Regions from separate parts of the Xanthomonas sp. NCPPB 4467 genome, predicted to be linked through region 2. Evidence: predicted binding sites of a transcription regulator. Region 2 holds the regulator's gene; the other holds the start of a gene.

Region 1 (11,410 bases), 460 kb from region 2:
GAAGCGAGCGAACTGGCCTTCGTCCGGGCCCTCGGACAGCGCGTACGCCGGCGCTACAGTGGTGCGCCAACCGCGCGCAGCTGCGGCCCGTACAGGATGCGCGGCCGCCTGCTTGCCGCGCTTGGGCGGCGTGCTTGCAGCGCCCTGCCCGCCCAGCCGGAAGAACGCCATGCTCTGTTGCAGTTGCTCGGCCTGCGTGCTCATTTCTTCGGCGGTGGCGGCCAGTTCTTCGGAGGCGCTGGCGTTTTGCTGGGTGGTCTGGCTCAACTGCACCACCGCCGAGTTGATCTGGCTCACGCCCGAGGATTGTTCTTCGGACGCGGCGGAAATTTCCTGCACCAGATCCGAGGTGCGCTTGATGCTGGGCACGATGGTGTCGAGCAGGCGTCCGGCGCGGTCGGCCAGTTCCACGCTGGAACTGGCCACCTCGCCGATTTCCTGCGCGGCCACCTGGCTGCGTTCGGCGAGCTTGCGCACTTCGGCCGCCACCACCGCAAATCCCTTTCCATGCTCGCCGGCGCGCGCCGCTTCGATGGCGGCATTGAGCGCGAGCAGATTGGTCTGATAGGCGATATCGTCGATGATGCCGATCTTCTGCGCAATCTGCTTCATCGCCTGGGTGGTGGCCACCACCGCTTCGCCGCCTTCGATGGTTTCCTTCGCGGCCTGGGTGGCCATGCCGTCGGTGATGCGGGCGTTTTCGGTGTTCTGGCTGATCGATGCGGTCATCTGCTCCAGCGAAGCGCTGGTCTCTTCCACGCCGGCCGCCTGTTCGCTGGCGGCCTGCGATAACGACTGCGCGGTGGCGCTGACTTCTTCGGACGCGCTGGCCAGGGTCTCGGCGCTGGTATTCACCTCGCCCACCACCTGCGACAACTTCTGCACCATGGTGCGCATGGCTTCGAGCAACTGCGCGGTTTCGTCGCGACCGTGCACGTCGATGCGCATGGTCAGATCGCCTTCCGACAGGCCATTGGCGACTGCAACCGCACGACGGATCGGGCCGGTGACGCTGCGGCTGATCACCACGCCAAGCCCCCCCCCGAGCAACACGCCGCCGCAGATGATGGCCATCAGCAATCTGGAACTGCGCGCATGGATCGCGCTGGTTTCGGCGTTGGCCGATGCCGCGCTGCGCTCACGCAGGCCGCTCAAGTCGGTCATCAGATTATCGACCTCATCCGAACTTACGCGGACCGCACGCGACAATGCGGCAAGTTCGGGATTGGCGTCGCGCAAGGCCTCGCGGTTGGCGGCTTCGATAAAGCGCCCGCGCTCGTCCAGATATTTCTGCCACGCACGGTCGAACTGCGCGAGCTTGGTCTTGCCTTCGTCGGTCTGAAAGCTGCCGCGTGCACGGGTCATGTGCTCGACCACCTTGGCGGTGTATTTGTCGATGTTCTGCACGTGCGACTGGCGCTCTTCCGCGCTACTGGCCAACATCAGGTTGGCGCGTGCGCGGCCGGCGTAAATGAGGTTGATATTGGCCTCTTTCACGTTCGATAAACCCAGCAACTCGCGCTCGTACAGCGAGGTCGACAGGTCGCTGATGCGTCCGGAGTTCGAATAGCCCACCCACCCGATGCACGCGCCGATCGCAGAGACGATCAGAAACGCCACGATCAGCCTGGTTCCGATTTTGAAGTTGCCTAACATTGGGAGTTCTCTTAAGTGATGCGTGGGCTGCATGCATGCAGTGCATGGGCAATCGACGGCGCTGCGCGTGCCGATCGCACGATGCGGACTTGTCTAACCAATCGTTAATAGCTATCGGCGGTGGCAAAACACGCTTGATATGCAACCGTCGGTACAGCGCGCATTCATGCAACTGGATTTGCTGTTTTGTGACAGGTCCAGCGCTCCTGACCTGCGGCATTCGGAAAAACCCTACCCCTGCTCTGCAGGCTGTCCGGGACAGTCCGCAGAGACATCACGTCCGTGCAGCTAGGCTGAGGCCATGTCGCCCACGCCACTGCCCCGCAGGTTTTACGCACACGATTCGCGCGAGGTTGCGCCGCGCCTGCTCAACAAGGTGCTGGTCAGTGCCGATGGCCGCCGCGGCCGCATCACCGAGGTCGAGGCCTATTGCGGCAGCGACGATCCTGCCGCGCACTCGTTTCGTGGCATCACCCCGCGCACGCAAGTGATGTTCGGCGCGCCCGGGCATCTGTATGTGTCTCATCTATGGCATGCACTGGGCGATCAATGCGGTGTGTGGCGGCGCCCCCGGGCATGCGGTGCTGATCCGCGCGCTGCAGCCGCTCGCCGGCGTGCCGGCCATGCAGGCGGCACGCGGCGCGGCGACGGCCAAGGCACTGACCACCGGCCCCGGCCGTCTGGCGCAGGCATTCGGCGTCACTGCGGCCGACAACGGACTGGACCTGACCGATGCTGGCGCACGTCTGTGGATCGAAGACGATGGCACCCCGCCGCCGGCAGTTCCGCTTGCGACACCGCGCATCGGCATCCGCAAGGCCGTCGACCAGCCATGGCGCTGGGTGGTGCCCGACAGCGCCTATTTGTCGCGCCCGCTCCCGCGCGCGACCGGCACGTGTGCGGCGCTGCTAGGCGACTGAGCCAGCCATTGCTGCATCGGCGTCTGCTCAGCCGCACCTGGCCCGCGTTGCAGGAGGCGCAAAGCCTGCTCGGTGTGTTCGGCGGAGAGGTCCTGCAGCGGTTGGAAGCGATCGGCGGCCCACACCGCCATCGGCAGGCCGTCCAGCGATGCGACGCGATTGCCCGGCACCCGTGCCACGCGCTCGCCAGGCAGGATGCTGCCCAACAGATTGCTGGGGTCGCTTGCGCTCACGCACACCCAGCGTTGTTGCGGAACCTGGGCGCGCGCACGGCGCAGGGCCGCGATCGCATCCGGCAAGGCGAACTGCTCACCAGACAGACCGGCGATGAAACGGCCGCCGCGGATTTCGCCGCGCGCTTCCAGGCGTTGATACATGCGCAGCAGTTCGCGCCAGGGCGGCAACCACGCCGCCTCGCGCTCGAGCAAGCGCCAGCACACCACGCCGTAGCGGCGCAGCAACGTGCGCGCAACGTGTTCGAGCATTTCCTGATGCCGTTCGCCGGCTTCGGCCAGCGGCAGCTCGGCAAGCGCACGCACCGGCGCCCATCGCCCGGCATCGCGTATGCCCAGGGCAGTGGCACGACGCCGCTGCCGCGAGAGCGCCGACGGCCGCTTGGAGGCCGGCACCAGCAGCGCGCGCAGCCCGGCATAGCTGTCGCAATGCGCACGGCCACGCATTACCAGTTCGCTCAGGGCGTCTTCCAGCTCGGTGCTCATCAGGTGTGAGGCATCGGCAATTTCGTCGAAGAACAACGCACCCTGCTGCTGCAAGACCTCCACCACACGCTGCGCGCGGGACCCCAGCGGTGCATCGTCGACCGCACGTGCCAGGCCACTCCAGCGCTGCGCGTCGCGTCGCGGCAGCAGCACGATTGGGGTCGCCCGCAACGCGGCGCCGCTGCGTCCACCGCCCGGCCGCAAGCGCGCCCACACGGTGCGTCCGGCGGTGCATAAATCATCCAGCCAGGCGGGTTGATAGTCGCGTACACGCGCCGGCAGCACTTCGCTTTCCCACAGCACGGCCGGCGCTTCGAAGCCTTCCAATTGCCCGACCACGCCAGCCAACGCGTCCGGTCCGGCAACCCGGCTCTCGCTGTCCACATGCTGCCACTCAAACAGAAAGCGCGCGTAATCGCGCTGCGATACCGGCTCGATCTCGCGCCGCAAGCGCCCCAGCGTGTAGCGATGGATGCGCGCCAGCAGATGGCGTTCGCACCACTCTTCCGACTGCGCGTGCGCACTGAATTGGCCGGCCATGACATAGCCCTCGCGCTGCAATGCCAGCAATGCCAGCGCGATCTCGTCGTCGGGCAAGCGCAATGCACTGGCCAAGGCCGGCACCTGCGCCGGGCCAACCGCCGACAAGCGCCCACGCAACAGCTCGCGCACCGCCCTGTCGCGCTCCCAGTCGGCCACGCGGCAGTCGTCCGGTGCCTGCAACGGCGGCTGCGCCGATGCGTGCGGATACAGGCGCATGAACCAATCGATCCGCTCGGCGCTGATCCACAGTGCAGGCGCGCCGTCCATCACCAGGCAACTGGCGCGGCCGTCGGCGGCGAGTGCCGTCAACCACGGCTGCCACTGCGCACCGGCCGTTTCATCGACCGGCAGCACGCCCAGCCCGACCAGGGCCTCGTGCATCTCTTCGGCATCGCGTGGCTGCGGCCAGGCCTCCTCACGCACCGACGCGATGGCCTGTGGGTCCAAGCGCCCCAGGTCGTCGCTGTTCTGCGGAGCGTAACGGCGGCTCTGCACGGCCTGGGTGCGGCGTTCTTCCAGCGGCGCGTCGTCCAGAAATGCGTACGGACGCGCATTCAAGGCTTCGGCCGCCAGCGGTGAAGGCGCCGCCAGATCACGCGCCACCAGCGTGATGGCACCCGATTCCAGCCCGCGCAGCACCTGCAACCAGCCTTCGCTGTCCATCGCCTGATGCAGGCAATCGTCCAGCGTTTGCGTCACCAGCGGATGATCCGGCACCTCGCGCTCGCCAACCAGATTCTCCGCACAGGCCACCTGATCCGGGAACACGGCCGCCAACAGGTCTTCGGACTTCATCCGCTGCAGCTGCGGCGCCACCTTGTTGCCACCGGTGAAACGCGGCAGCGCCATCGCGTTGGTGGCGTTCCAGCGCCAACGCACGCCGAACAGCGGCGCATCCAGCAGCGCCTGGATCAGCACATGCTCGGCCGACGACGAATGCAGATAACGGCCAACTTCTTCCAGCGCAAAACTGTGACTGGTCGACAGCGACAATACGATCGCATCTTCTGTCGCTGCCGCCTGCAATTCAAAATTGAAGGTGCGGCAGAAGCGCTTGCGCAATGCCAGCCCCCATGCGCGGTTGATGCGACTGCCGTAAGGCGAGTGGATCACCAATTGCGTGCCGCCGCTGGCATCGAAAAACCGTTCCATCACCAAACACTGCTGCGTAGGCATGGCGCCCAGCGCCGCGCAAGCATGCGCCAGATAGTCCACCAGTTGCTGCGCCGCTTCTGCGCAGCAGCCCAGCGTGCTGCATAGCCAATCACGTGCTGCCTGATGCGGTGCGTTGTCGAGTCGGGCCGCAATCTCGCCGCGCAGGCGCGACACCGCTGCTGACAGCTCGTCGCTGCGGCCAGGCGCTTCGCCTAGCCAGAACGGGATATTCGGCGGCGCGCCCTTGGCATCTTCCACGCGCACGCGCCCGGCATCCACGCGCAGGATGCGGTAGCTGGCATTGCCGAGCTGGAACACGTCGCCGGTGAGGCTTTCGACCGCAAAATCTTCGTTCACCGTGCCGATCTTTTCGGCCTGCGGCTCCAGCACCACGCTGTAATCGCCGGTTTCGGGAATGGTGCCGCCGGAAGTCAGCGCGGTCATGCGCGCACCGCGGCGCGCATGCAGCCGCCGATGCACCGCATCGCGATGCAGATACCCGGCACGCGGGCCAAGCCGGGTACTGAAGCCCTCGCACAGCATGCGCACAACGCTATCGAAGGTGGCACGGCTCAGCTGGGCGAACGGCCACGCGCGCCGCATCAGCGCAAACAGCGCATCTTCGTCCCAGTCCTCGCAGGCTGCTTCGGCCACGATCTGCTGCGCAAGCACATCCACCGGCGCCAAGGGAATGCGCAGCGCATCCAGTTCGCCGCGCCGGATGCTGTCCAGCAACGCCGCGCACTCCACCAGCTCGTCGCGGGTCTGCGGAAACAGCCGCGCCTTCGGCGTGCCGCCGACCTTGTGACCGGAGCGGCCGGCACGCTGCAGGAAGGTGGCGATCGAGCGCGGCGAGCCGAGCTGGCACACCAGATCCACATCGCCGATATCCAGGCCCAGCTCCAGCGAGGCGGTGGCCACCAGCACGGTGAGCTCACCCGCCTTGAGCCGTTGTTCGGCCAGTAGACGCGTCTCGCGCGACAGACTGCCGTGATGCGCGGCAACGCGTTGCTTGCCCAACAGATCGCCCAGATGCCGCGCCGCACGCTCGGCCATGCGCCGCGTGTTGACGAACACCAGCGTGGTGCGATGCTGCTGCGCAAGCGTGGCCACGTCGGTATAGACCTGCAGCCATTGGTCGTTGGACATCACCACGCTCAACGGTGTGGGCGGCAGCGCCAACGCCAGATCGCGCTCACGCGTGTAGCCGATATCGACAATCTCGCAGGGCTGTGGCACGCCGTCTTCGCCCACGCCGACCAGAAACTGCGCGACGGTGTCGATGGGTTTCTGCGTTGCCGACAAACCGACTCGCGTGATCGGTTGATCGGCCAGTCGCTGCAGCCGCTCCAAGGTCAGGCTCAGATGGCTGCCACGTTTGTCCGCCGCCACCGCATGGATTTCATCGACGATCACCGTGCGCACATGCCGTAAGGCACTGCGCCCGGATGCCGAGCCCAGCAGCACGTACAGCGACTCCGGCGTGGTCACCAGAATATGCGGCGGCACGCGCCGTGCCTGAGCCCGCTCGCGTTGTGGCGTGTCGCCAGTGCGGACCGCCGTGCGCACTGCCACGTCCGGCAGGCCTTCGGCGGCCAGGGCCGCGCGGATGCCCTGCAACGGCGCTTCCAGATTGAGATGGATGTCGTTGGACAGTGCCTTGAGGGGCGACACGTACACCACCCGCGTTTGGTCAGGCAGCGCACCGCCGTTGTCCAGCCCGTCGCGGATCAGCGCATCGATCGCTGCAAAGAACGCGGTCAGCGTCTTGCCCGACCCGGTCGGCGCCGCCACCAGCGTATGCCGCCCTGCCTGGATCGCCGGCCACGCAGCGATCTGCGCCGGCGTGGGCGCAGCAAAGGCCTGCGCGAACCACGCGGCGACCACAGGATGGAAGTGCTGCAGAACAGGATGCATGGGCGATGCCCGACACCACGACGCCAACCGGCCGCCCGGCAATCGGATTCAACTCGACGAGAGTGCAATGGATGGGGGTCGGCAGCAGCCCACACAAGCCGGATGCGGCGTTGGCAGTGAACGATTTAGAGCGAACTAGACAAGACTACGCCGCGACCATTGGACGGATACAGCCGCCAGGCGGACACGCTCGGTGCCCGAAATCCTGTTTACCACGCTTGCACTATGGTGCCCGTGTACCGTCCACGTCCGTTTCGCAGCGGGTCGCTACGTTGTGTTGGCCGCTCTTGGTGCGAGCAAGTAAGGCTAAAGCGCGAGCACCCCACGGGCGCGGCCGGTGCTCGGGCTTTTATTTATCGCGCTTGCACTCTGGTGCCCGTGTACCCGTCCGCGTCCGCTTCTCAGCGGGTCGCTACGTTCTGATAGCAGCTCCTGGTGCGGTATGGCTGGGGCCGGACTGCGGGGTGCGGGGTGCGGGAGTGGGAGCACCGCCGGTTGCTTGGCGATGATCGCGTCGCTGACGCAACGTTGCGGGCCGAGCGGACGATTGTCGATCGGCCGCAAGCCGTGGCACATTGGCGGCATGCCCAGCCTCATCCTCTTCATGATTGCCGGTGCCGCGCTGTTCGCGTTCTGGAACTCGTCGCGGGCCGCGGCCGAACGCGCCGATATCCTCGGCCGCAATGCCTGCCGTGCTGCCGATGTGCAGTGGCTGGATCAGAGCGTGCACTCCACCAATCTGCGCATCTGCAGGATGCCCAATGGATGGCCGGGTTTCGAGCGCACGTTCCGTTTCGAATATTCCTACGATGGCGCAGATCGCCACAGCGGCAAGCTAGTGCTGCGCGGCGATCAATTGATTGCGTTCACCGGGCCGCAGGTCGCGACGGTGCGTGCGCTGCACCCGGAGCAAGAGCGGCTGGAATGAGCGGGCCGCGTTGGCATCCGCGTCTGGCAACTGTTACCGATGTCTGTCTGTGCCGGATGCCGGCCTGGAGCGGCTGAAAGACGCAGCGAGCAACCGTCAGCTCGGCGTGGATTGCGCTCAGAACTGCAGCGTTTGCGTGGCAGATGCCACACCGAGCGCCGGCCGCCACCCGCTTGGAGGTAAGCGCACGCTCTTAGTCGCAACTGTCGTCGTGCGTTGCCCTTGGCTCACTCCATCAGTCGACGAATGGCAGCCCTCCAGCCAGATCCGGCGACCGGAGCTACCGCGCCACCCGGCACCGGCTCGTATCCGTTCCCCCTGCCGCTCAACCAGCGCAGCTGCTGCTTACCCTCGCGACGCAGCTGTGCCTGTGCGAACAGGCACAGCGGATGCTGCATGTCGGCCCGCTTCAACAGCCGCGACTTTCCATCCACCTCGATGCCGAGAAAGTGCGCTTCATCGGGCGTATCGACATAGCTGCGCGCCACAAGACAGCGCGCGCCTTGCGTGAAGCGATAGAGGTCGTACTCGTAGTGGTAATCGACTGCGCCGGACGCATCCGGCTCACTGCAATCGACATGACGCGCGCGCTCCACCTGCACGGGAACGTCGCCGCCGGTCACCTTGCGCGCGTTACTTGACCACGCGCAGGTGCGGGCGCTTACCACCGCTGGGCGGCTCATCCGGCGTCGGCGCGCTCGGCGGCGGTGCACCGGGATCCGGCGGCTCGCTGCTGGTACCGGGGATGTCGTCCGGCAATGCCATGCCCTGCCCGGTTTCGCGCGCATAGACCGCCAACACGGCCGCCATCGGCACCATCACCGGATAGCTGACGCCACCGAAGCGTGCGGTAAAACTCACGCTCTCGTTGTCGACCTGCAGCCCGACCACGGCGCGCTCGGCGATGTTCAACACAACGCGGCCATCTTTGACAGCACTGGCCGGCACTTGCACGCCGGGCAGTCCTGCATCCACCAAAACGTGCGGCGTCATGCCGTTGTCGTTGATCCATTCGACCAAGGCCCGCAACAGGTACGGGCGATGGCTGGTCATGCGGGGGAAATCTTCGCTCATGACGTCATTTTACCCGGACATGGCCCGCAACGGCGGCGACGCGCGCGCAAGTCGGTCTGTTGGCATACAGCCGTCGCATCAGCCCGGCAAATCACGCAGCTTTTTTTCCTGATCGGTGAGGCTGCGAATGAAACCAGGATTGCGGAAGATCCGGTTGCCGTAGTCCTCGATCGCCTTGCCATCCTTGGGCAGGCCGATCTCCAATGCATCCAGTCGCCAGATGATCGGCGCCATCGCGCAATCGGCCAGACTCATTTCCGGATTGAGGAAGAACTTGCTGGCCTTGAACAACGGCACCGATGCGGTGAGCAGTTCTTTCAGCCGCTTGCGGCCGGCTTCGGCTTGGGTCTTGTTGCCGAGCTGGATCGCCTGCACCTGCGGCACCCAGTCGTGTTCGATACGCAGCATCGCAAGGCGCAGGCGCGCACGCGATAGCGGATCGACCGGCATCAGCGGCGGATGCGGATAGCGCTCGTCCAGGTATTCGCTGACCACCGATGCGGCGTAGAGCACCAGATCGCGCTCGACCAGCGTCGGCACCGAATGATAGGGATTGAGATCGATCAGATCTTCGGGAGGATTTTGCGGGTCGACCGGCACCAGGTCGTAGGTCACCCCTTTCGCCGCCAGGACCAGACGGACCCGGTGGCACAACACGTCGTCGTTGGACGAAAACAAAGTCAAGGTATTCCGCATACGCACACTCGTCGCCATTCAAGGCTCTCCGACGACCGGAATCCGCCGGCCGCATCGGCGCGGCCGGCCCAACGCCGACCGTCACCACGGTCCTTCGAGTGTGCAATCACGTCACGCAAAAGCCAAGAGTGATAGGCCTTATTAATGCACAGGTAACGGATGACGTTGCGGAGTTGTCAGGTATGGCCGACGCTTTGCGCCGTTTTGACTGGATATCGCGCTGCGGCAGTACGATCAGGACGACTGGCCGGCCATGCATGGCGTGCCCGCCGCCCCCTCACCCCAACCCCTCCCCACGGGGAGAGGGGCTTGAGCATGCAGGCCAGTGTCTGCGCCTGGCATCCGCTGCTTGGTGCCTGGCTTGGTACGTATTTGAGGCGTGCCGTTGGTGCAGACATTGATCGGAGATCACGCCCCGATCAATGCACGTCCTTCAAGTCTCAATGCACATCCTTCCAGTATTCCTTCTTCAGCAGATACGCGATGAAGGTGAGAAACGCCAGAAACAGGATCACCCACACGCCCATGCTCTGCCGCTTCAATACGGCCGGTTCGCCTGCATACTCGAGGAAGTTGGCGATATCGCGCACGGTCTGGTCGAACTCCACCGGCGTCTGACGTCCCGGCTGCCCGAGTTTCAGCGCCTCCACCGGTTTGTCGCCGGTGGCCTTGTCGGGCGGGCCGAATTGCGCCTGCTGCAGGCCTTGCAGTTCCCATAGCGGATTGGGCATGGACGCGTTCGGGAACAACTGGTTGTTCCAGCCCAACGGGCGGGTCTGATCCAGATAGAACGACTTGAGGTAGGTGTACACCCAGTCGGTGCCGCGCACGCGCGCGATCAAGGTCAGATCCGGCGGCGCCTTGCCGAACCACTTGGTCGCCGCATCGTGTGGCATGGTGCCTTCGATGTGCTCACCGACCTTGGCCCCGGTGAAGTTGAGGTTGGCCATGACCTCGGCTTCGCTCAATCCCAGGTCGCTGGCCATGCGCGAATAGCGCAGGTACTTCAACGAATGGCAGCCGGAGCAGTAGTTCATGAACAATTGCGCGCCGCGTTGCAGCGATGCGCGGTCGCCCAGATCGTTGCCGGCCTGCTGTACTTTCCCGCCTTCGGCCGCCATCGCGCCTGCAGCCAGCGTCAGCCCGCAAAGCACTGCCGCCACGCGCGACTTCCATGACATCACGATGCGCTTAGTCATGGGTCGTCACCCGCTCTGGTACCGGCTTGGTCCTGTCCAGCCGCGTCCACACCGGCATGGTGATGAAAAAGGCGAAGTACAGGAAGGTCAGCACGCGTCCCACATAGGTTTCGTGCGCATCGGTGCCGGGGCCGGAGCCGATCACGCCCAGCCACACGAAGCACACCACCAGCACGCCCAGCGCCGCCTTTGAGATCCAGCCGCGATAGCGCACCGAGCGCACCTTGGCGCGATCCAGCCACGGCACCAGAAACAGGATGGCGATCGCCGAGAACATCACCAGCACGCCGCCGAGCTTGTTGGGCACCACGCGCAACATCGCGTAGTACGGCGTGTAGTACCAGACCGGCTTGATGTGCTCCGGCGTTACCAGCCGATTGGCCTCGGTGAAGTTATCGTGCTCCAGAAACAGGCCGCCGAACGCAGGGGCGAAGAAGATGATGAAGGCAGCAATGAGCAGCAAAAAGCCGACGCCAACTAGGTCTTTCACCGTGTAATACGGGTGGAACGGGATGCCGTCGGCGGGCTTGTGCGCATCCCAGCGGTTGCCCTTCGGCCCCTTCTTGATATCCACGCCGTCGGGGTTGTTGGAGCCCACTTCGT
Region 2 (11,410 bases):
GAGTGATGCGATTGCGCAGCCCGTCGAGCAATCCTTGGCGCAATTACAGGCCTTGGGCGAAACGCAGCGCCAACAGCAATCCCAGCAGCAGGAGCAACAGCGAGAGCAGTCGATTGCGCCTCAACACCGGATGGTGTGAGGGCTAGTGAAGTAACGGTTCCGAAATAACGGTTCCAGTTTCAGTTCCACGGCAGCCTGACCGTCGCCAAACCATCGCGCCCATGCCTGCGCGCGTAGCAGCGTAGATCGGCAGCGATGCTGGTGGTGAAACGATAACGGCCGCAGTACGCGGCCGTTGTCGTTAGATCAGGCAGATAGGATCGTCTTGACGATTCCCGATTCCCGATTCCCGATTCCAAAGATCAATGATCGCTGGAGCGCAATCCATCCACATCCAGGATCAGCGCCATGCGGCCGTCGCCGATGAGGGTGGCGCCGGCGTAGCCGGGCAGGCCGCGCAGGGCGCGGGGGAGGGGTTTGATCACCACTTCTTCGCGGCCGCGGACCTGATCCACCACCAGGCCGAAGCGGGTTTCGCCGGCCTGCAGCAGCACCACGGTCAGCAGCGGCGGTTGATCGGCGGGCACGCCCAGCCAGCGGCGCAGGTCGATCAGCGGCAACGTGTGCGAGCGGCGATCCAGTACGGCGCGGCCGTCGAACCAGCCCAGCGAGGTCTGCGGTGCGTGCAGCACTTCGACCACACGTGCCAGCGGCAGCGCGTACACCGCTTCGCCAGCCTGCACCAGTAGCGTGGGCAGGATGGCCAGGGTCAACGGCACGCGGATCATGAAGCGGCTGCCGCGGCCCAGCTCGGACTGGATCTGGATTTGCCCGCTCAACTCGCGGATACGCGACTGCACCACGTCCATGCCGACGCCGCGGCCGGAGATGTCAGTGACTTCAGCCTTGGTCGAAAAGCCCGGCATGAAGATCAGATGCAGACACTCGTCGGTGCTCAGACGCGCAGCGGCTTCGGCGTCGATCAGGCCCTTGTTGCGGGCGATTTCGCGCAGACGTTCCGGGTCGATGCCGGCGCCGTCGTCCTGGATTTCGATGCTGACGTAGTCGCCTTCCTGCTGCGCAGACAGGCGCACATGGCCGCTGCGTGGTTTGCCAGTGGCTTCGCGCAATGCCGGCGATTCGATGCCGTGGTCGATCGCGTTGCGCACCAGGTGCACCAGCGGGTCGGCCAGGGCTTCGACCAGATTACGATCGAGCTCGGTTTCGGCGCCGACCAGTTCCAGTTCCACTTCCTTGGACAGGGTGCGCGCAACGTCGCGGGCCACCTTGGGGAAGCGCGCGAATACCTTGCTCACCGGCTGCATGCGGGTGCGCATGACCGCGGTCTGCAGGCGGGCGGTGGCGATATCCAGCACGCTGACCGCGCGGTCGAGTTCTTCGTCGCGCAGACGGGTGCGCAATGTCTTCAACCGGTTGCGCGAGAGCACCAGTTCGCCAATCAGATTGACGATGGCGTCCAGGCGCTTGGTATCCACGCGCACGGTCTGTTCGGCTTCGGCGCCGCCTTTGGCGGCGGCCTTGGGCGCGGCCTTGGCGCCTGGCGCCGGCGCGGCATGGCCGTCGTCGTGCGCAGGTGCGGCAGCTGCCGCCTTGGGCGCGGTCTTGACCGCCGGCGGTCCGCTCTTGGCATCGAACTGTGCGATCAGCGACGGCGGTGCATGCGGCACGGGTTCGCCCGAGCTCATCGCATCCAGCATGGCCTGCAGATAGTCCAGCGACTGCTGGGCGGCATCGAAATGATGCGCCTGCAGCACCGCCTGGCCCGAGCGCGCCATGCCGAGGGTTTCTTCGGCGGCGTGGCACAGCTCCACCATCGGTTTGATCGCCAGAAAGCCGGCGCCGCCCTTGAGCGTGTGGAAGCCGCGGAACACCGCGTTGAGCTGGTCGGCTTCGTCTGGCGCCTGTTCCAGCGACACCAGCTGTTCGCCGAGGCGATCCAGGATTTCCTGGGCCTCGACGATGAAATCGGCAGCAATATCGTCTGGAACAGCACTCATGGTTACAACCCCAATCCGGACAGCAAATCGTCGGCGTCGTCTTGCGACACCGCGTGACGGTCCAGGCCCTTGACCGCAGGACCGGCAAGACCGCCGTCGTCTTTCTTCGGCTCGGTGCTCTTGGGCGGCAGGCCCAGCGCGCCGAAGCCTTCATGCACGCGGCGCACGATCCCGGCCACGCGGCGAATGATCTGCCCGCTGAGGTCCTGGTAGCTTTGCGCCAGCGACAGCTCGGTCAGGTTGTGGCGCATCTGGTCCATCAGCGCGCCCTGGTCCTGATTCAGACCGCCGTCGCGCAGCTTGTTGGCCAGCTCGCGGCATTCTTCGACCAGATCCAGGGTGCGATGGCTGGCCTTTTCAGTCATTTCCACCACGTGGTCCAGGCGCGAGCAGGCATCGTCCAGTTCGCCGGCTTCTTCGGGCACGGTGGGCAGCTCGCCCAGCGCTTGCCCAAGTTCGCGCGCGAGCCGGCTCAGGCCCTGCATCATCGGACGCGTGCGCAGGGCGGCGAGGTGATCGACCTCGCGCTTCCACGCAGCTTCGTCACCGCTTTCCAGTGCATCAAGTGCACCTTGCAGACGCTCGATCAACGCAGCGCGTTCGGCATTGGTCTCCACGGTGGCGTTCATCAGGCGGTCGCCGCCAGACGTTCGAACACCTTGCCCAGCTTTTCTTCCAGCGTCTGCGCGGTGAACGGCTTGATGATGTAGCCGTTGACGCCGCACTGCGCCGCTTCGATGATCTGCTCGCGCTTGGCTTCGGCGGTCACCATCATCACCGGCAGGTGCTTGAGCTTGGCGTCGGCGCGGATGTTGCGCAGCAGGTCGATGCCGGTCATGCCGGGCATGTTCCAGTCCGTCACCACGAAATCGAACGGGCCCGCGCGCAATGCAGCCAGCGCGCTGTTGCCGTCTTCGGCCTCTGCGGTATTGGTGAAGCCGAGATCTGCCAACAGATTCTTGACGATACGTCGCATCGTCGAGAAGTCGTCCACGATCAGGATCCGCATGTTCTTATTCACATCAAGCTCCTAATACGAAAAAATACGCGAAAAAATTAGTCGTCAATTTCGACACCGGCATCGGCCAGTTCGAAGACTTTGAGGCGGCCGCGCAAACGCACCACGGCCTGGCCATGGATCTGGCAGACGCGCGACTCGCTGACACCGAGCACAGCGCCGATTTCCTTCAGGTTCAATTCCTGTTCGTAGTACAGCGACAGCACCAGCTGCTCGCGCTCGGGCAACTGGCCGATGGCCTTGCCCAGCTCGCGGCCGAATTCGCCACGCTCCATCATCTGCTGCGGGTTGGGGCCACCCTTGGCGGTGGTGTCCAGCTCGCCGTGATCTTCGATGCGCGATTCCAGGCTCAGCACCTGGCCGCGTGCGGCGTCTTCCATCAGGCGCAGGTAATCGGGCAGCGGCATTTCCATCGCGGCGGCCACTTCGGTGGCGGCGGCGGCGCGGCCGGTGTTCTGCTCGATCTTGCGCACGGCGGCGGCGGCGTCGCGGGCACGGCGGTGCACCGAACGCGGCACCCAGTCGCCACGGCGAATTTCGTCGATCATCGAGCCGCGGATACGGATCGAGGCGTAGGTTTCGAACGAGGCGCCCTGGTCGGAGTCGTAACTGCGCGAGGCTTCGATCAGGCCGATCATGCCGGCCTGGATCAAATCGTCCACTTCCACGCTGGCCGGCAGACGCGCCGCCAGATGGTGGGCGATGCGGCGGACCAGATCGGCGTGCTGGGTCACCACGTCGTTGGCGTTATTGCGCTGCACGGCGCGGTACTGCGCGCTGGCCGTGGTTGCGGTAGCAGTGCTCATGCGGCCACTCCCCGTTGGATGATGCGTTCGACAAAGAACTCGACGTTGCCGCGCGGCACGGTGGGAGCCTGCCAGCGCGAGGTACGGCGTGCGATTTCGGCAATGGCCTGCGCCGACGGGCTGGCGGGATACGCCTTGATGACGGGTTGCTGACGCTGCACCGACAGGCGCAACCAGTCGTCCTGCGGCACGTGGCCGAGATAGTTCAGCGACACATCGCCGAGGAACTTTTCGCACACGCGCGAGAGCTTGTCGTACAGCAGGCGGCCTTCGTTGGGGTCGCGCACCATGTTGGCGATGATCTGCAGGCGGTCCACGCCGCGTTCGCGCGAGAGCACCTTGATCAGCGCGTAGGCGTCGGTGATCGAGGCCGGCTCGTCGCAGACCACCACCACGGTGTCCTGGGCGGCCTGGCAGAAGGTCAGCACGCTGTCGGTGATGCCGGCGGCGGTGTCGATGACCATCACGTCCAGGTCGCGTTCCAGTTCGGAGAACACATTGACCAGGCCGATGTGCTGGGCCGGAGCCAGTTCCGCCATGTGGCGGCGACCGGAGGCGGCCGGCACCACCAACACGCCGCCCGGGCCTTCGATGATCACTTCATCGAGCGTGCAGCGGCCGGCGATCAGGTCGGCCAGGGTGAACTTGGGCGACAGGCCCAAGACCACATCCAGGTTGGCCAGGCCAAGGTCGGCGTCCAGCAGCAGCGTGCGTTTGCCCATGTCGGCAAGCGCCACGGCCAGGTTGGCGGAGATGTTGGTTTTGCCCACGCCGCCCTTGCCACCGGTCACGGCAATCGTGCGCACCGGGCCCAAGGGCTCGGGACGGGTCGCCGTCAGGGGGAAGGCGTTGGTCAGCTTTGCGTATTCACGCGACTGCATGGTTGTGCTCCGGAGTACAGGGCTTATCGGCAGCGCGCCGTAAATCTTCAAGACGAAGAACGAGACTGGCGGCATTGGCGCGGTGCAGGTCGTCGGGGACCCGCTGTCCGTCAGTCACCCAGGTGATGGGCAGTTGGTGGTCGACCACCACCGACAAGGCGCTGCCGAAGCGGCCGGTCTCGTCGAGTTTGGTCAGCACCACGCCTTGGGGTTTGGCGTGGGCGAAGCGGCGCACGACCTCGTCGAGGTCGGCAAAATGGGAGTTGGCGGGCAGCACCAGCAGCGAGGTGACCTGCTGGGCGGCGCGCAGCCAGTTGAGCTGGGCAGCCAGGGCGCGGTCGCGCTGGCCCATGCCGGCGGTGTCGATCAGCACCAGCTTGTAGTCGCGCAGGCGATCCAGCAGCGCGAGCAGGCTGTCGGCGCTATCGGCTTCGTGCACGGCAATGCCGAGCTGGCGGCCGTAGCTGTGCAGCTGCTCGCGGCCACCGACGCGCAAGGTGTCGGTGGTGACCAGGGCCACGTCGCGCGGGGCGTGCTGGGCGGCGAAGCGCTGCGCCAGCTTGGCGATGGTGGTGGTCTTGCCGGCACCGGTCGGGCCGACCAGGGCGATCACGCCGCCGCGTTCCAGCGGGTCGATCGGAGCCACCGGCAGACGCTTGGACAGCAGGCCCAGCATCAGCCCGCGGCCGCGGTGCAATTCGGTATCGGCCGGGATCTGCATGGCGACATCGCGGGTCAGGCCGGCATCGAAGCCGTAGTCGTCCATCAGCTCCAGCGCCTGCGCACGCACCGGGGAGCCACGCAGGCGCTCGTCGGTGAGGCGGTTCATTTCGCGCTCGATCATCTGGCGCATCAGCGCCAGTTCGCCACGCAGCTGCTTGAGTTCTTCGTCGTTCTGCGGGACCGGTGCGGCGGCCACCGGCACCGCGGCCAGCGCGGCGGGGGCGACGACGATCGGCGGCAACGCGGCTGGCGGCAGGATTTGCGGCAGCGCGTCGTCCAGGTCGAAGTCGGCTTCGTCGGCGAATGCATCGTCGTCCTGCCCATGTGCGGCGTAAGCCGGGGCGGCGAGGGCGGCGGCAACGACCGGGGTCGGCGCCTGCACCGGAGCGGCCTGCACGGCGGGGCGCTGCACCGGGGCGGTAGTCAAAAAGTCGGCGAACAGCTGTTCCGGCACCGCCGACAGCGCGTGTTCCTGACGCTGCACAACCGGGGCGGCGACGTCCTGCACGGCCGGCATCGGCACCGCACTGCGGATCGGGGCGGCCACCGGGGACTGGCGCGGCACGCTGACCGGCTGACGCAGCGCCATGGCGGCGATCATGTCTTCGGCGGCGCTGGCAACGCGCTGGCGGTGGCTCATGCCGTTCTCGGCGGCCGGCTTGAGCGGGGCATGCACCGGAGCGGCGGGGCGGGCGGCGGCCTGCACCGGAGCCTGCTGCACGGGCGCCTGCTGCAGCGGAGCGGTGTGGGTGATCGGCGCATCGGAGCGTGCGGTTTCCAGTGCACGCTGCACGAGTTCTTCGTCGTAGTTGCTGGCGGCGACGATCTCGATGCCTTCAGCGGTACGACGGTTGGATAGGATCACTGCATCCGGGCCGTGCTCTTCACGCACCATGCGGAATGCGGTGCGCATGTCCGGGGCGACAAAGCGTTTGATCTTCATGCCACGTGCCTCCAGGAACGGGACCCGCCGGACGCCGGACGGGTGCGCGATGAATGTGGGTGTGTTGCCAGCGTCATGAGTTGCCTGTCCCGTTCGGTTGTTCCAAGTCCTGCCATCCGCCCCGCAGCGGTGGTGCTGTCTGCGGTCTCGCCAGAGCTAATGCACGCGGCGTGCCAAAACGGCGGTGCTGGGTTTTTGGCGAGGGCGGCTGGGCGCTGATGCTGAGCCGGGTGCGCGGCGCTAAGTGCTTGTCCTGATTGGGATGTTTGGCGGCGTTGTCGCCGGTTCGACTGCGCCCATGGGCCGGACGGCGGGGCAGATCGGGTGTCTGGGAGTGCATTGAACGCCTGCGCGCACCGCGACACCGTCGCGCGCGTCATGCTTCCCGGAGTCGGTGTCATGCAATCGATTGGGGGTTTTGCCGAGTGGCGGATTTCCGGCGCGTGGCGTTGGCGGTTGGTGGCCGGCCTGCTGTGATTGCTGGAGAACGCGATAGAGGCTATCGGGCTCTACCGGAGCGCTGATACATTCGTAGGAGCGCACCTGGGCGCGATGGGCTGTCCCGGTGAAGTCGTCGCGCCCGGGTGCGCTCCTACACAAGCGGTGTCGGCGACGTTGTCCAGTCCGAGCTGTGCTGTCTTCTTGGGATCTCGTATCCCAGCGGTTGACCCGTCTGGATCAAAGCTCACCCGCGTTGTCGGATGACCCAGTACGTCGTAGGAGCGCACCTGGGCGCGATGGGGCTGTCCCGGTAACGCTGTCGCGCCCGGGTGCGCTCCTACGGAAGGGGGGCGACGACGATGTGCGTTCGGCTCAGCTGATCGTGCCGACCAACTTCAGGCGTTTGTCTTCCGGCACTTCGCTATACGCCAGCACCGACAGGCTGGGGACGCTGTGGCGGACCAGGCGGGCCAGGGCGGCGCGGACCGTGCCGGGGACCAGGACCACGGCCGGTTCGTTGCGGGCTTCCTGTTTGCCGACGCAATCGGCCAGGCTCTGGTGCAGGCGCTCGGCCAGGCCGGGCTCCAGCGCCACACCGTTACCGTGGGTGGATTCCTGCAACACGCGCTCCAGCTGCGGGGCCAGCGTGAATACCGGCAGTTCGGCAGACATGCCGGCGATTTCCTGCACGATGAAGCGGCCCAGCGAGGTGCGTACCGCGGCGGTGAGGGTGGCCGGGTCCTGGCTCTGCGGGGCGTGCTCGACCAGCGCTTCGACGATCTTGCGCAACTGGCGCACCGGGATCCGCTCGATCAGCAGGTTCTGCAGCACGCGCACCACCACCGACAGCGGCAGCGCCTTCGGGGTGAGGTCTTCCACCATCTTGGGCGCGGTCTTGGCGAGGGTGGCAAGCAACTGCTGCACTTCTTCGTGGCCGAGCAGCTCCGGGGCGTGTTCGCGGATCAGGTGCGACAGATGCGTGGCCACCACGGTGGCCGGGTCGACCACGGTGTAGCCCATCGATTCGGCGTAGGAGCGCTGATGGGTCTGGATCCAGGTGGCATCCAGGCCGAATGCCGGGTCCTTGCCGGGAATGCCGTCCAGCTGGCCGAGCGCACCGCCCGGGTCCAGCGCCAGCTCGCGGTCGGGGTAGATCTCGGCGGTGGCTACCGGCACGCCATGCACCAGCAGGCGATAGGCGTTGGCCGACAGTTCCAGGTTGTCGCGGATATGCACCGGCGGCACCAGGAAGCCGATGTCCTGGGTGAGCTTGCGGCGCACGCCCTTGATGCGCGCCATCAGTTCGCCGCCCTGGTGCTTGTCCACCAGCGGGATCAGCCGGTAGCCCACTTCCAGGCCCAGCGGGTCGATCGGGCGCAGTTCGTCCCAGCTCAGTTCGGCGCTGGCCTGCGCGGCGGTCGCCGCGGCGGCGGCCTTGGGGTCGCTGGCGGGGTCGCCGGTCGGGGCGACCACCAGGCTGCGCTTGTACATTTTCCAGGCGATCACGCCCAGGATCAGGCCCAGCGTCAAAAACGCGACGTTCGGCATGCCCGGGACCAGGCCGACCAGGCCCAGGATGGCGGCGGCCACCGCCAGTGCGCGGTGCTGGCCGAACACCTGGCTGATCATGGCGCCGCGCATGTCCTGCGCACGCGAGGCGCGGGTCACCAGCAAGGCGACCGAGGACGACACCAGCAGGGCCGGCAGCTGCGCTACCAGACCGTCGCCGATCGACAGCAGGGTGTAGGTGGACGCGGCATCCACAAAGCTCATGCCGTGCTGGAACATGCCCACCGCCATGCCGCCGATGAGGTTGATGAACAAAATCATGATGGCGGCGATGGCGTCGCCGCGGATGAACTTGTTGGCACCGTCCATTGCGCCGTAGAAGTCGGCTTCTTCGCGGACCTCTTCGCGGCGGGCCTTGGCTTCCTCGCGCGTCAGCAAACCGGCGTTGAGGTCGGCGTCGATGGCCATCTGCTTGCCGGGCATGGCGTCCAGGATGAAGCGGGCGGTCACTTCCGACACGCGCCCGGCACCCTTGGTGATGACCACGAAGTTGATGATGGTCAGGATCGCGAACACCACGATACCCACGGCGTAGTTGCCGCCGATCACGAACTGGCCGAAGGCCTCGATGACCTTGCCGGCCGCGGCGTGGCCGTCCTGGCCGTTGATCAGGATCACGCGGCTGGAGGCGACATTCAGCGCCAGCCGCAGCATCGTGGTCATCAGCAGCACGATCGGGAAAATGGTGAATTCCAGCGGGCGCTGCACGTAGATCACCGCCAGCAGCACCATCAGCGAGATGGCGATGTTGAAGGTGAACAGCGCATCCAGCACCGGTGCGGCCAGCGGCACCATCAGCATGGCCAGCATGGCCATCAGCGCCAGCGGGGCGCCCAGGCCGTTGCGCAGCAACTCCATGACGCGGCGGGCATTGAGCGGGGTGGGTTGGGCGCTCATGCGCTGGCTCCCTTACCGAACTCATCCACGTCCAGCGAGGGCAATTCCGGCATCGGGCCGCCGTTCCAGCCACGCAACTGGTAGACGTAGGAGAGCACCTGGGCCACGACCGAATAGAGTCTCACGGGAATTTCCTTGCCGATTTGAGCTTCCCTATACAAGGCGCGTGCCAAAGGCGGTGCGGTGACGATCGCCACCCGGTGTTGTTCGCAGGCTTCGCGGATACGGAAGGCCATTTCGTCCACGCCCTTGGCCACCACGATCGGGGCGCGCATCTTGCCGCCTTCGTACTTGAGCGCCACCGCGTAGTGGGTCGGGTTCATCAGCACCACGTCGGCCTTGGGCACCGCTTCCATCATCTGGCGCTGCGACATCTGCATCTGCATCTGGCGGATGCGGCCCTTCACTTCCGGGCTGCCCTCGCTTTCTTTCATCTCGCGCTTGATCTCTTCGCGCGTCATCTTGAGCTTCCGCATCCAGTTCCACTTCTGGTACGGCGCGTCGATGGCGGCCAGCAGCACCAGCGCGCCGGCGGTGTAGAGCAGCAGGCTCTTGGTGAAGTGCAGGCCGTTGCCGATGGCCTGTTCCAGCGGCTGGTTCACCAGCGAGCGCAGGCCGTGCAGGTTCTTGGAGATGCACAGCCAGGCCGCCAGGCCGACAAACAGCAGGCGCAGGATCGACTTGACCAGCTCGGCAAGGCTGTTGCTGCCCCACATGCGCTTGATCCCGTTGGCCGGATTGAGCTTGGTGAGGTCGGGCATGATGGCCTTGCTGGAAAAATGCAGGCCGCTCATCAGCAGCGGGCCGGCCACCCCGGCCAGCAGGCAGACGCCGATCAGCGGCAGCATCACCCACAGCAGCTGCATCAGCAGGTCGCCGAAGTGGCCGAACAGCGCCATCGGGTTCTCGCGCATCCTCGGGTCGGGGCTGAGCGCGGTCTTCATCCACACCGCCGCGCCATCGCCGATGCCGCCGGCCAACGCCATCAGGCCGAACACGCCGGCGCCGAACACCGCTGCGGTGGACAACTCCCGCGATTGCGGGATGTTGCCTTGCTCACGTGCCTCGCGCAGGCGTTTTTCGGTGGGAAGCTCTGTACGCTCGCCGCCGTCGTCGGACTCGGACATGGAGGTGCCGGTGGGGGATCAGCCTGGTCTCATGCAAGCGGCGTTCCAGTTTCGGAGCGGGAATCGGGATTGGAGAATCGAAAAAAGCACTGGCCCCACGTTGAGCTGCTGGAGGGTTGTGGCGACGGTGAGGGGCGAGGGCAGCCCGTCGGTCTACAAAAGCGCGGCTAACAAAACTGGGTGACGTCACTCTGGTGCAGGCCCGCTGATCTGCTACTTGGCTGCAGTGTCCTTGCTGCCCACTATCGCAGGACACCCTGCAAGTACGTCCATGTACGCTCCTTGGTGGCATCCATGCCGCCAAGGGTCCCGCGACGGTGAGCGGGCAAGGACCAGTCACGCTAGTCGCTGTGCAGAGCTTTCACCAAGCAACCAGCAACGGTCTGGCGCAGTGCCTTCTATTCGTCAAAGTCACCCGCCGGCCGTCTGGCGCGGTGTCCTCGCCGCTTGCCGGACCGTTGGCGGCATGGATGCCGCCATCGAGCCCCCAGGGACGGGCTCACGGCGTGTCCCGCGAGCGGTGAGGACACCGCGCACTCGACCTACTCGGCGCTTGGCCTGGGCCTGTGACCGCAGGATGCGGCCGACAACGCCACTGCGCTCACTGCCCGGCAGACGCTCGCTACGCGCTGTCAGCCGCTCCACGTCCAGGCCGGTGCTCGGCCTGCTGGGAGTCGTTGAGCATGAAGGCTGGGCCGGGAGTCGTTCGACGTCGTTTGTTGCTCAGCTGGCCAGGCGGCGCGGGCCGTCGCGCTGGGCGACGACCAGCGCGATGAAGCGGTCGGCCTCCATCGGACGGCCGAGCAGATAGCCCTGCAGTTGATCGCAGCCCAGCCGTTCCAGGGTGTTGCGCTGTGCGGCGGTTTCCACGCCTTCGGCCACCACCTGCAAGCGCATGGTGTGCGCCAGCGCCACGACCGCGGCGACAATAGCGATGTCTTCGGCGCCGCTGTCCATGGCCTGCACGAAGCTGCGATCGATCTTGAG

The links. The regulator FliA, encoded in region 2, starts transcription of late flagellar genes. The targets are predictions, from matches to a motif close to TAAAGTTTNNCNNNCNNNGGCCGATAA.
Region 1: ACCQ06_RS13455 (methyl-accepting chemotaxis protein) is a predicted target of FliA. The motif match lies at 1,768-1,794, and genes of this name have one in related genera.

Annotation. Positions count from the first base shown of each region.
Region 1 covers NZ_CM191260.1:3,031,717-3,043,126, forward strand. The annotation lists gene ACCQ06_RS13455 (methyl-accepting chemotaxis protein) at 1-1,656, opposite strand, end outside; partial or broken gene ACCQ06_RS13460 (DNA-3-methyladenine glycosylase) at 1,958-2,576, shown strand; gene ACCQ06_RS13465 (DEAD/DEAH box helicase) at 2,516-6,910, opposite strand; gene ACCQ06_RS13470 (DUF3301 domain-containing protein) at 7,458-7,838, shown strand; gene ACCQ06_RS13475 (hypothetical protein) at 8,066-8,440, opposite strand; gene ACCQ06_RS13480 (ClpXP protease specificity-enhancing factor) at 8,472-8,912, opposite strand; gene ACCQ06_RS13485 (glutathione S-transferase N-terminal domain-containing protein) at 8,991-9,626, opposite strand; gene ACCQ06_RS13490 (cytochrome c1) at 10,049-10,807, opposite strand; gene ACCQ06_RS13495 (cytochrome b) at 10,800-11,410, opposite strand, start outside.
Region 2 covers NZ_CM191260.1:2,574,620-2,586,029, forward strand. The annotation lists partial or broken gene ACCQ06_RS11150 (XVIPCD domain-containing protein) at 1-139, shown strand, start outside; gene ACCQ06_RS11155 (chemotaxis protein CheA) at 363-2,018, opposite strand; gene ACCQ06_RS11160 (protein phosphatase CheZ) at 2,021-2,647, opposite strand; gene cheY (chemotaxis response regulator CheY) at 2,647-3,039, opposite strand; gene ACCQ06_RS11170 (RNA polymerase sigma factor FliA) at 3,075-3,842, opposite strand; gene ACCQ06_RS11175 (MinD/ParA family protein) at 3,839-4,723, opposite strand; gene flhF (flagellar biosynthesis GTPase FlhF) at 4,710-6,389, opposite strand; gene flhA (flagellar biosynthesis protein FlhA) at 7,203-9,296, opposite strand; gene flhB (flagellar biosynthesis protein FlhB) at 9,293-10,423, opposite strand; gene ACCQ06_RS11195 (putative bifunctional diguanylate cyclase/phosphodiesterase) at 11,147-11,410, opposite strand, start outside.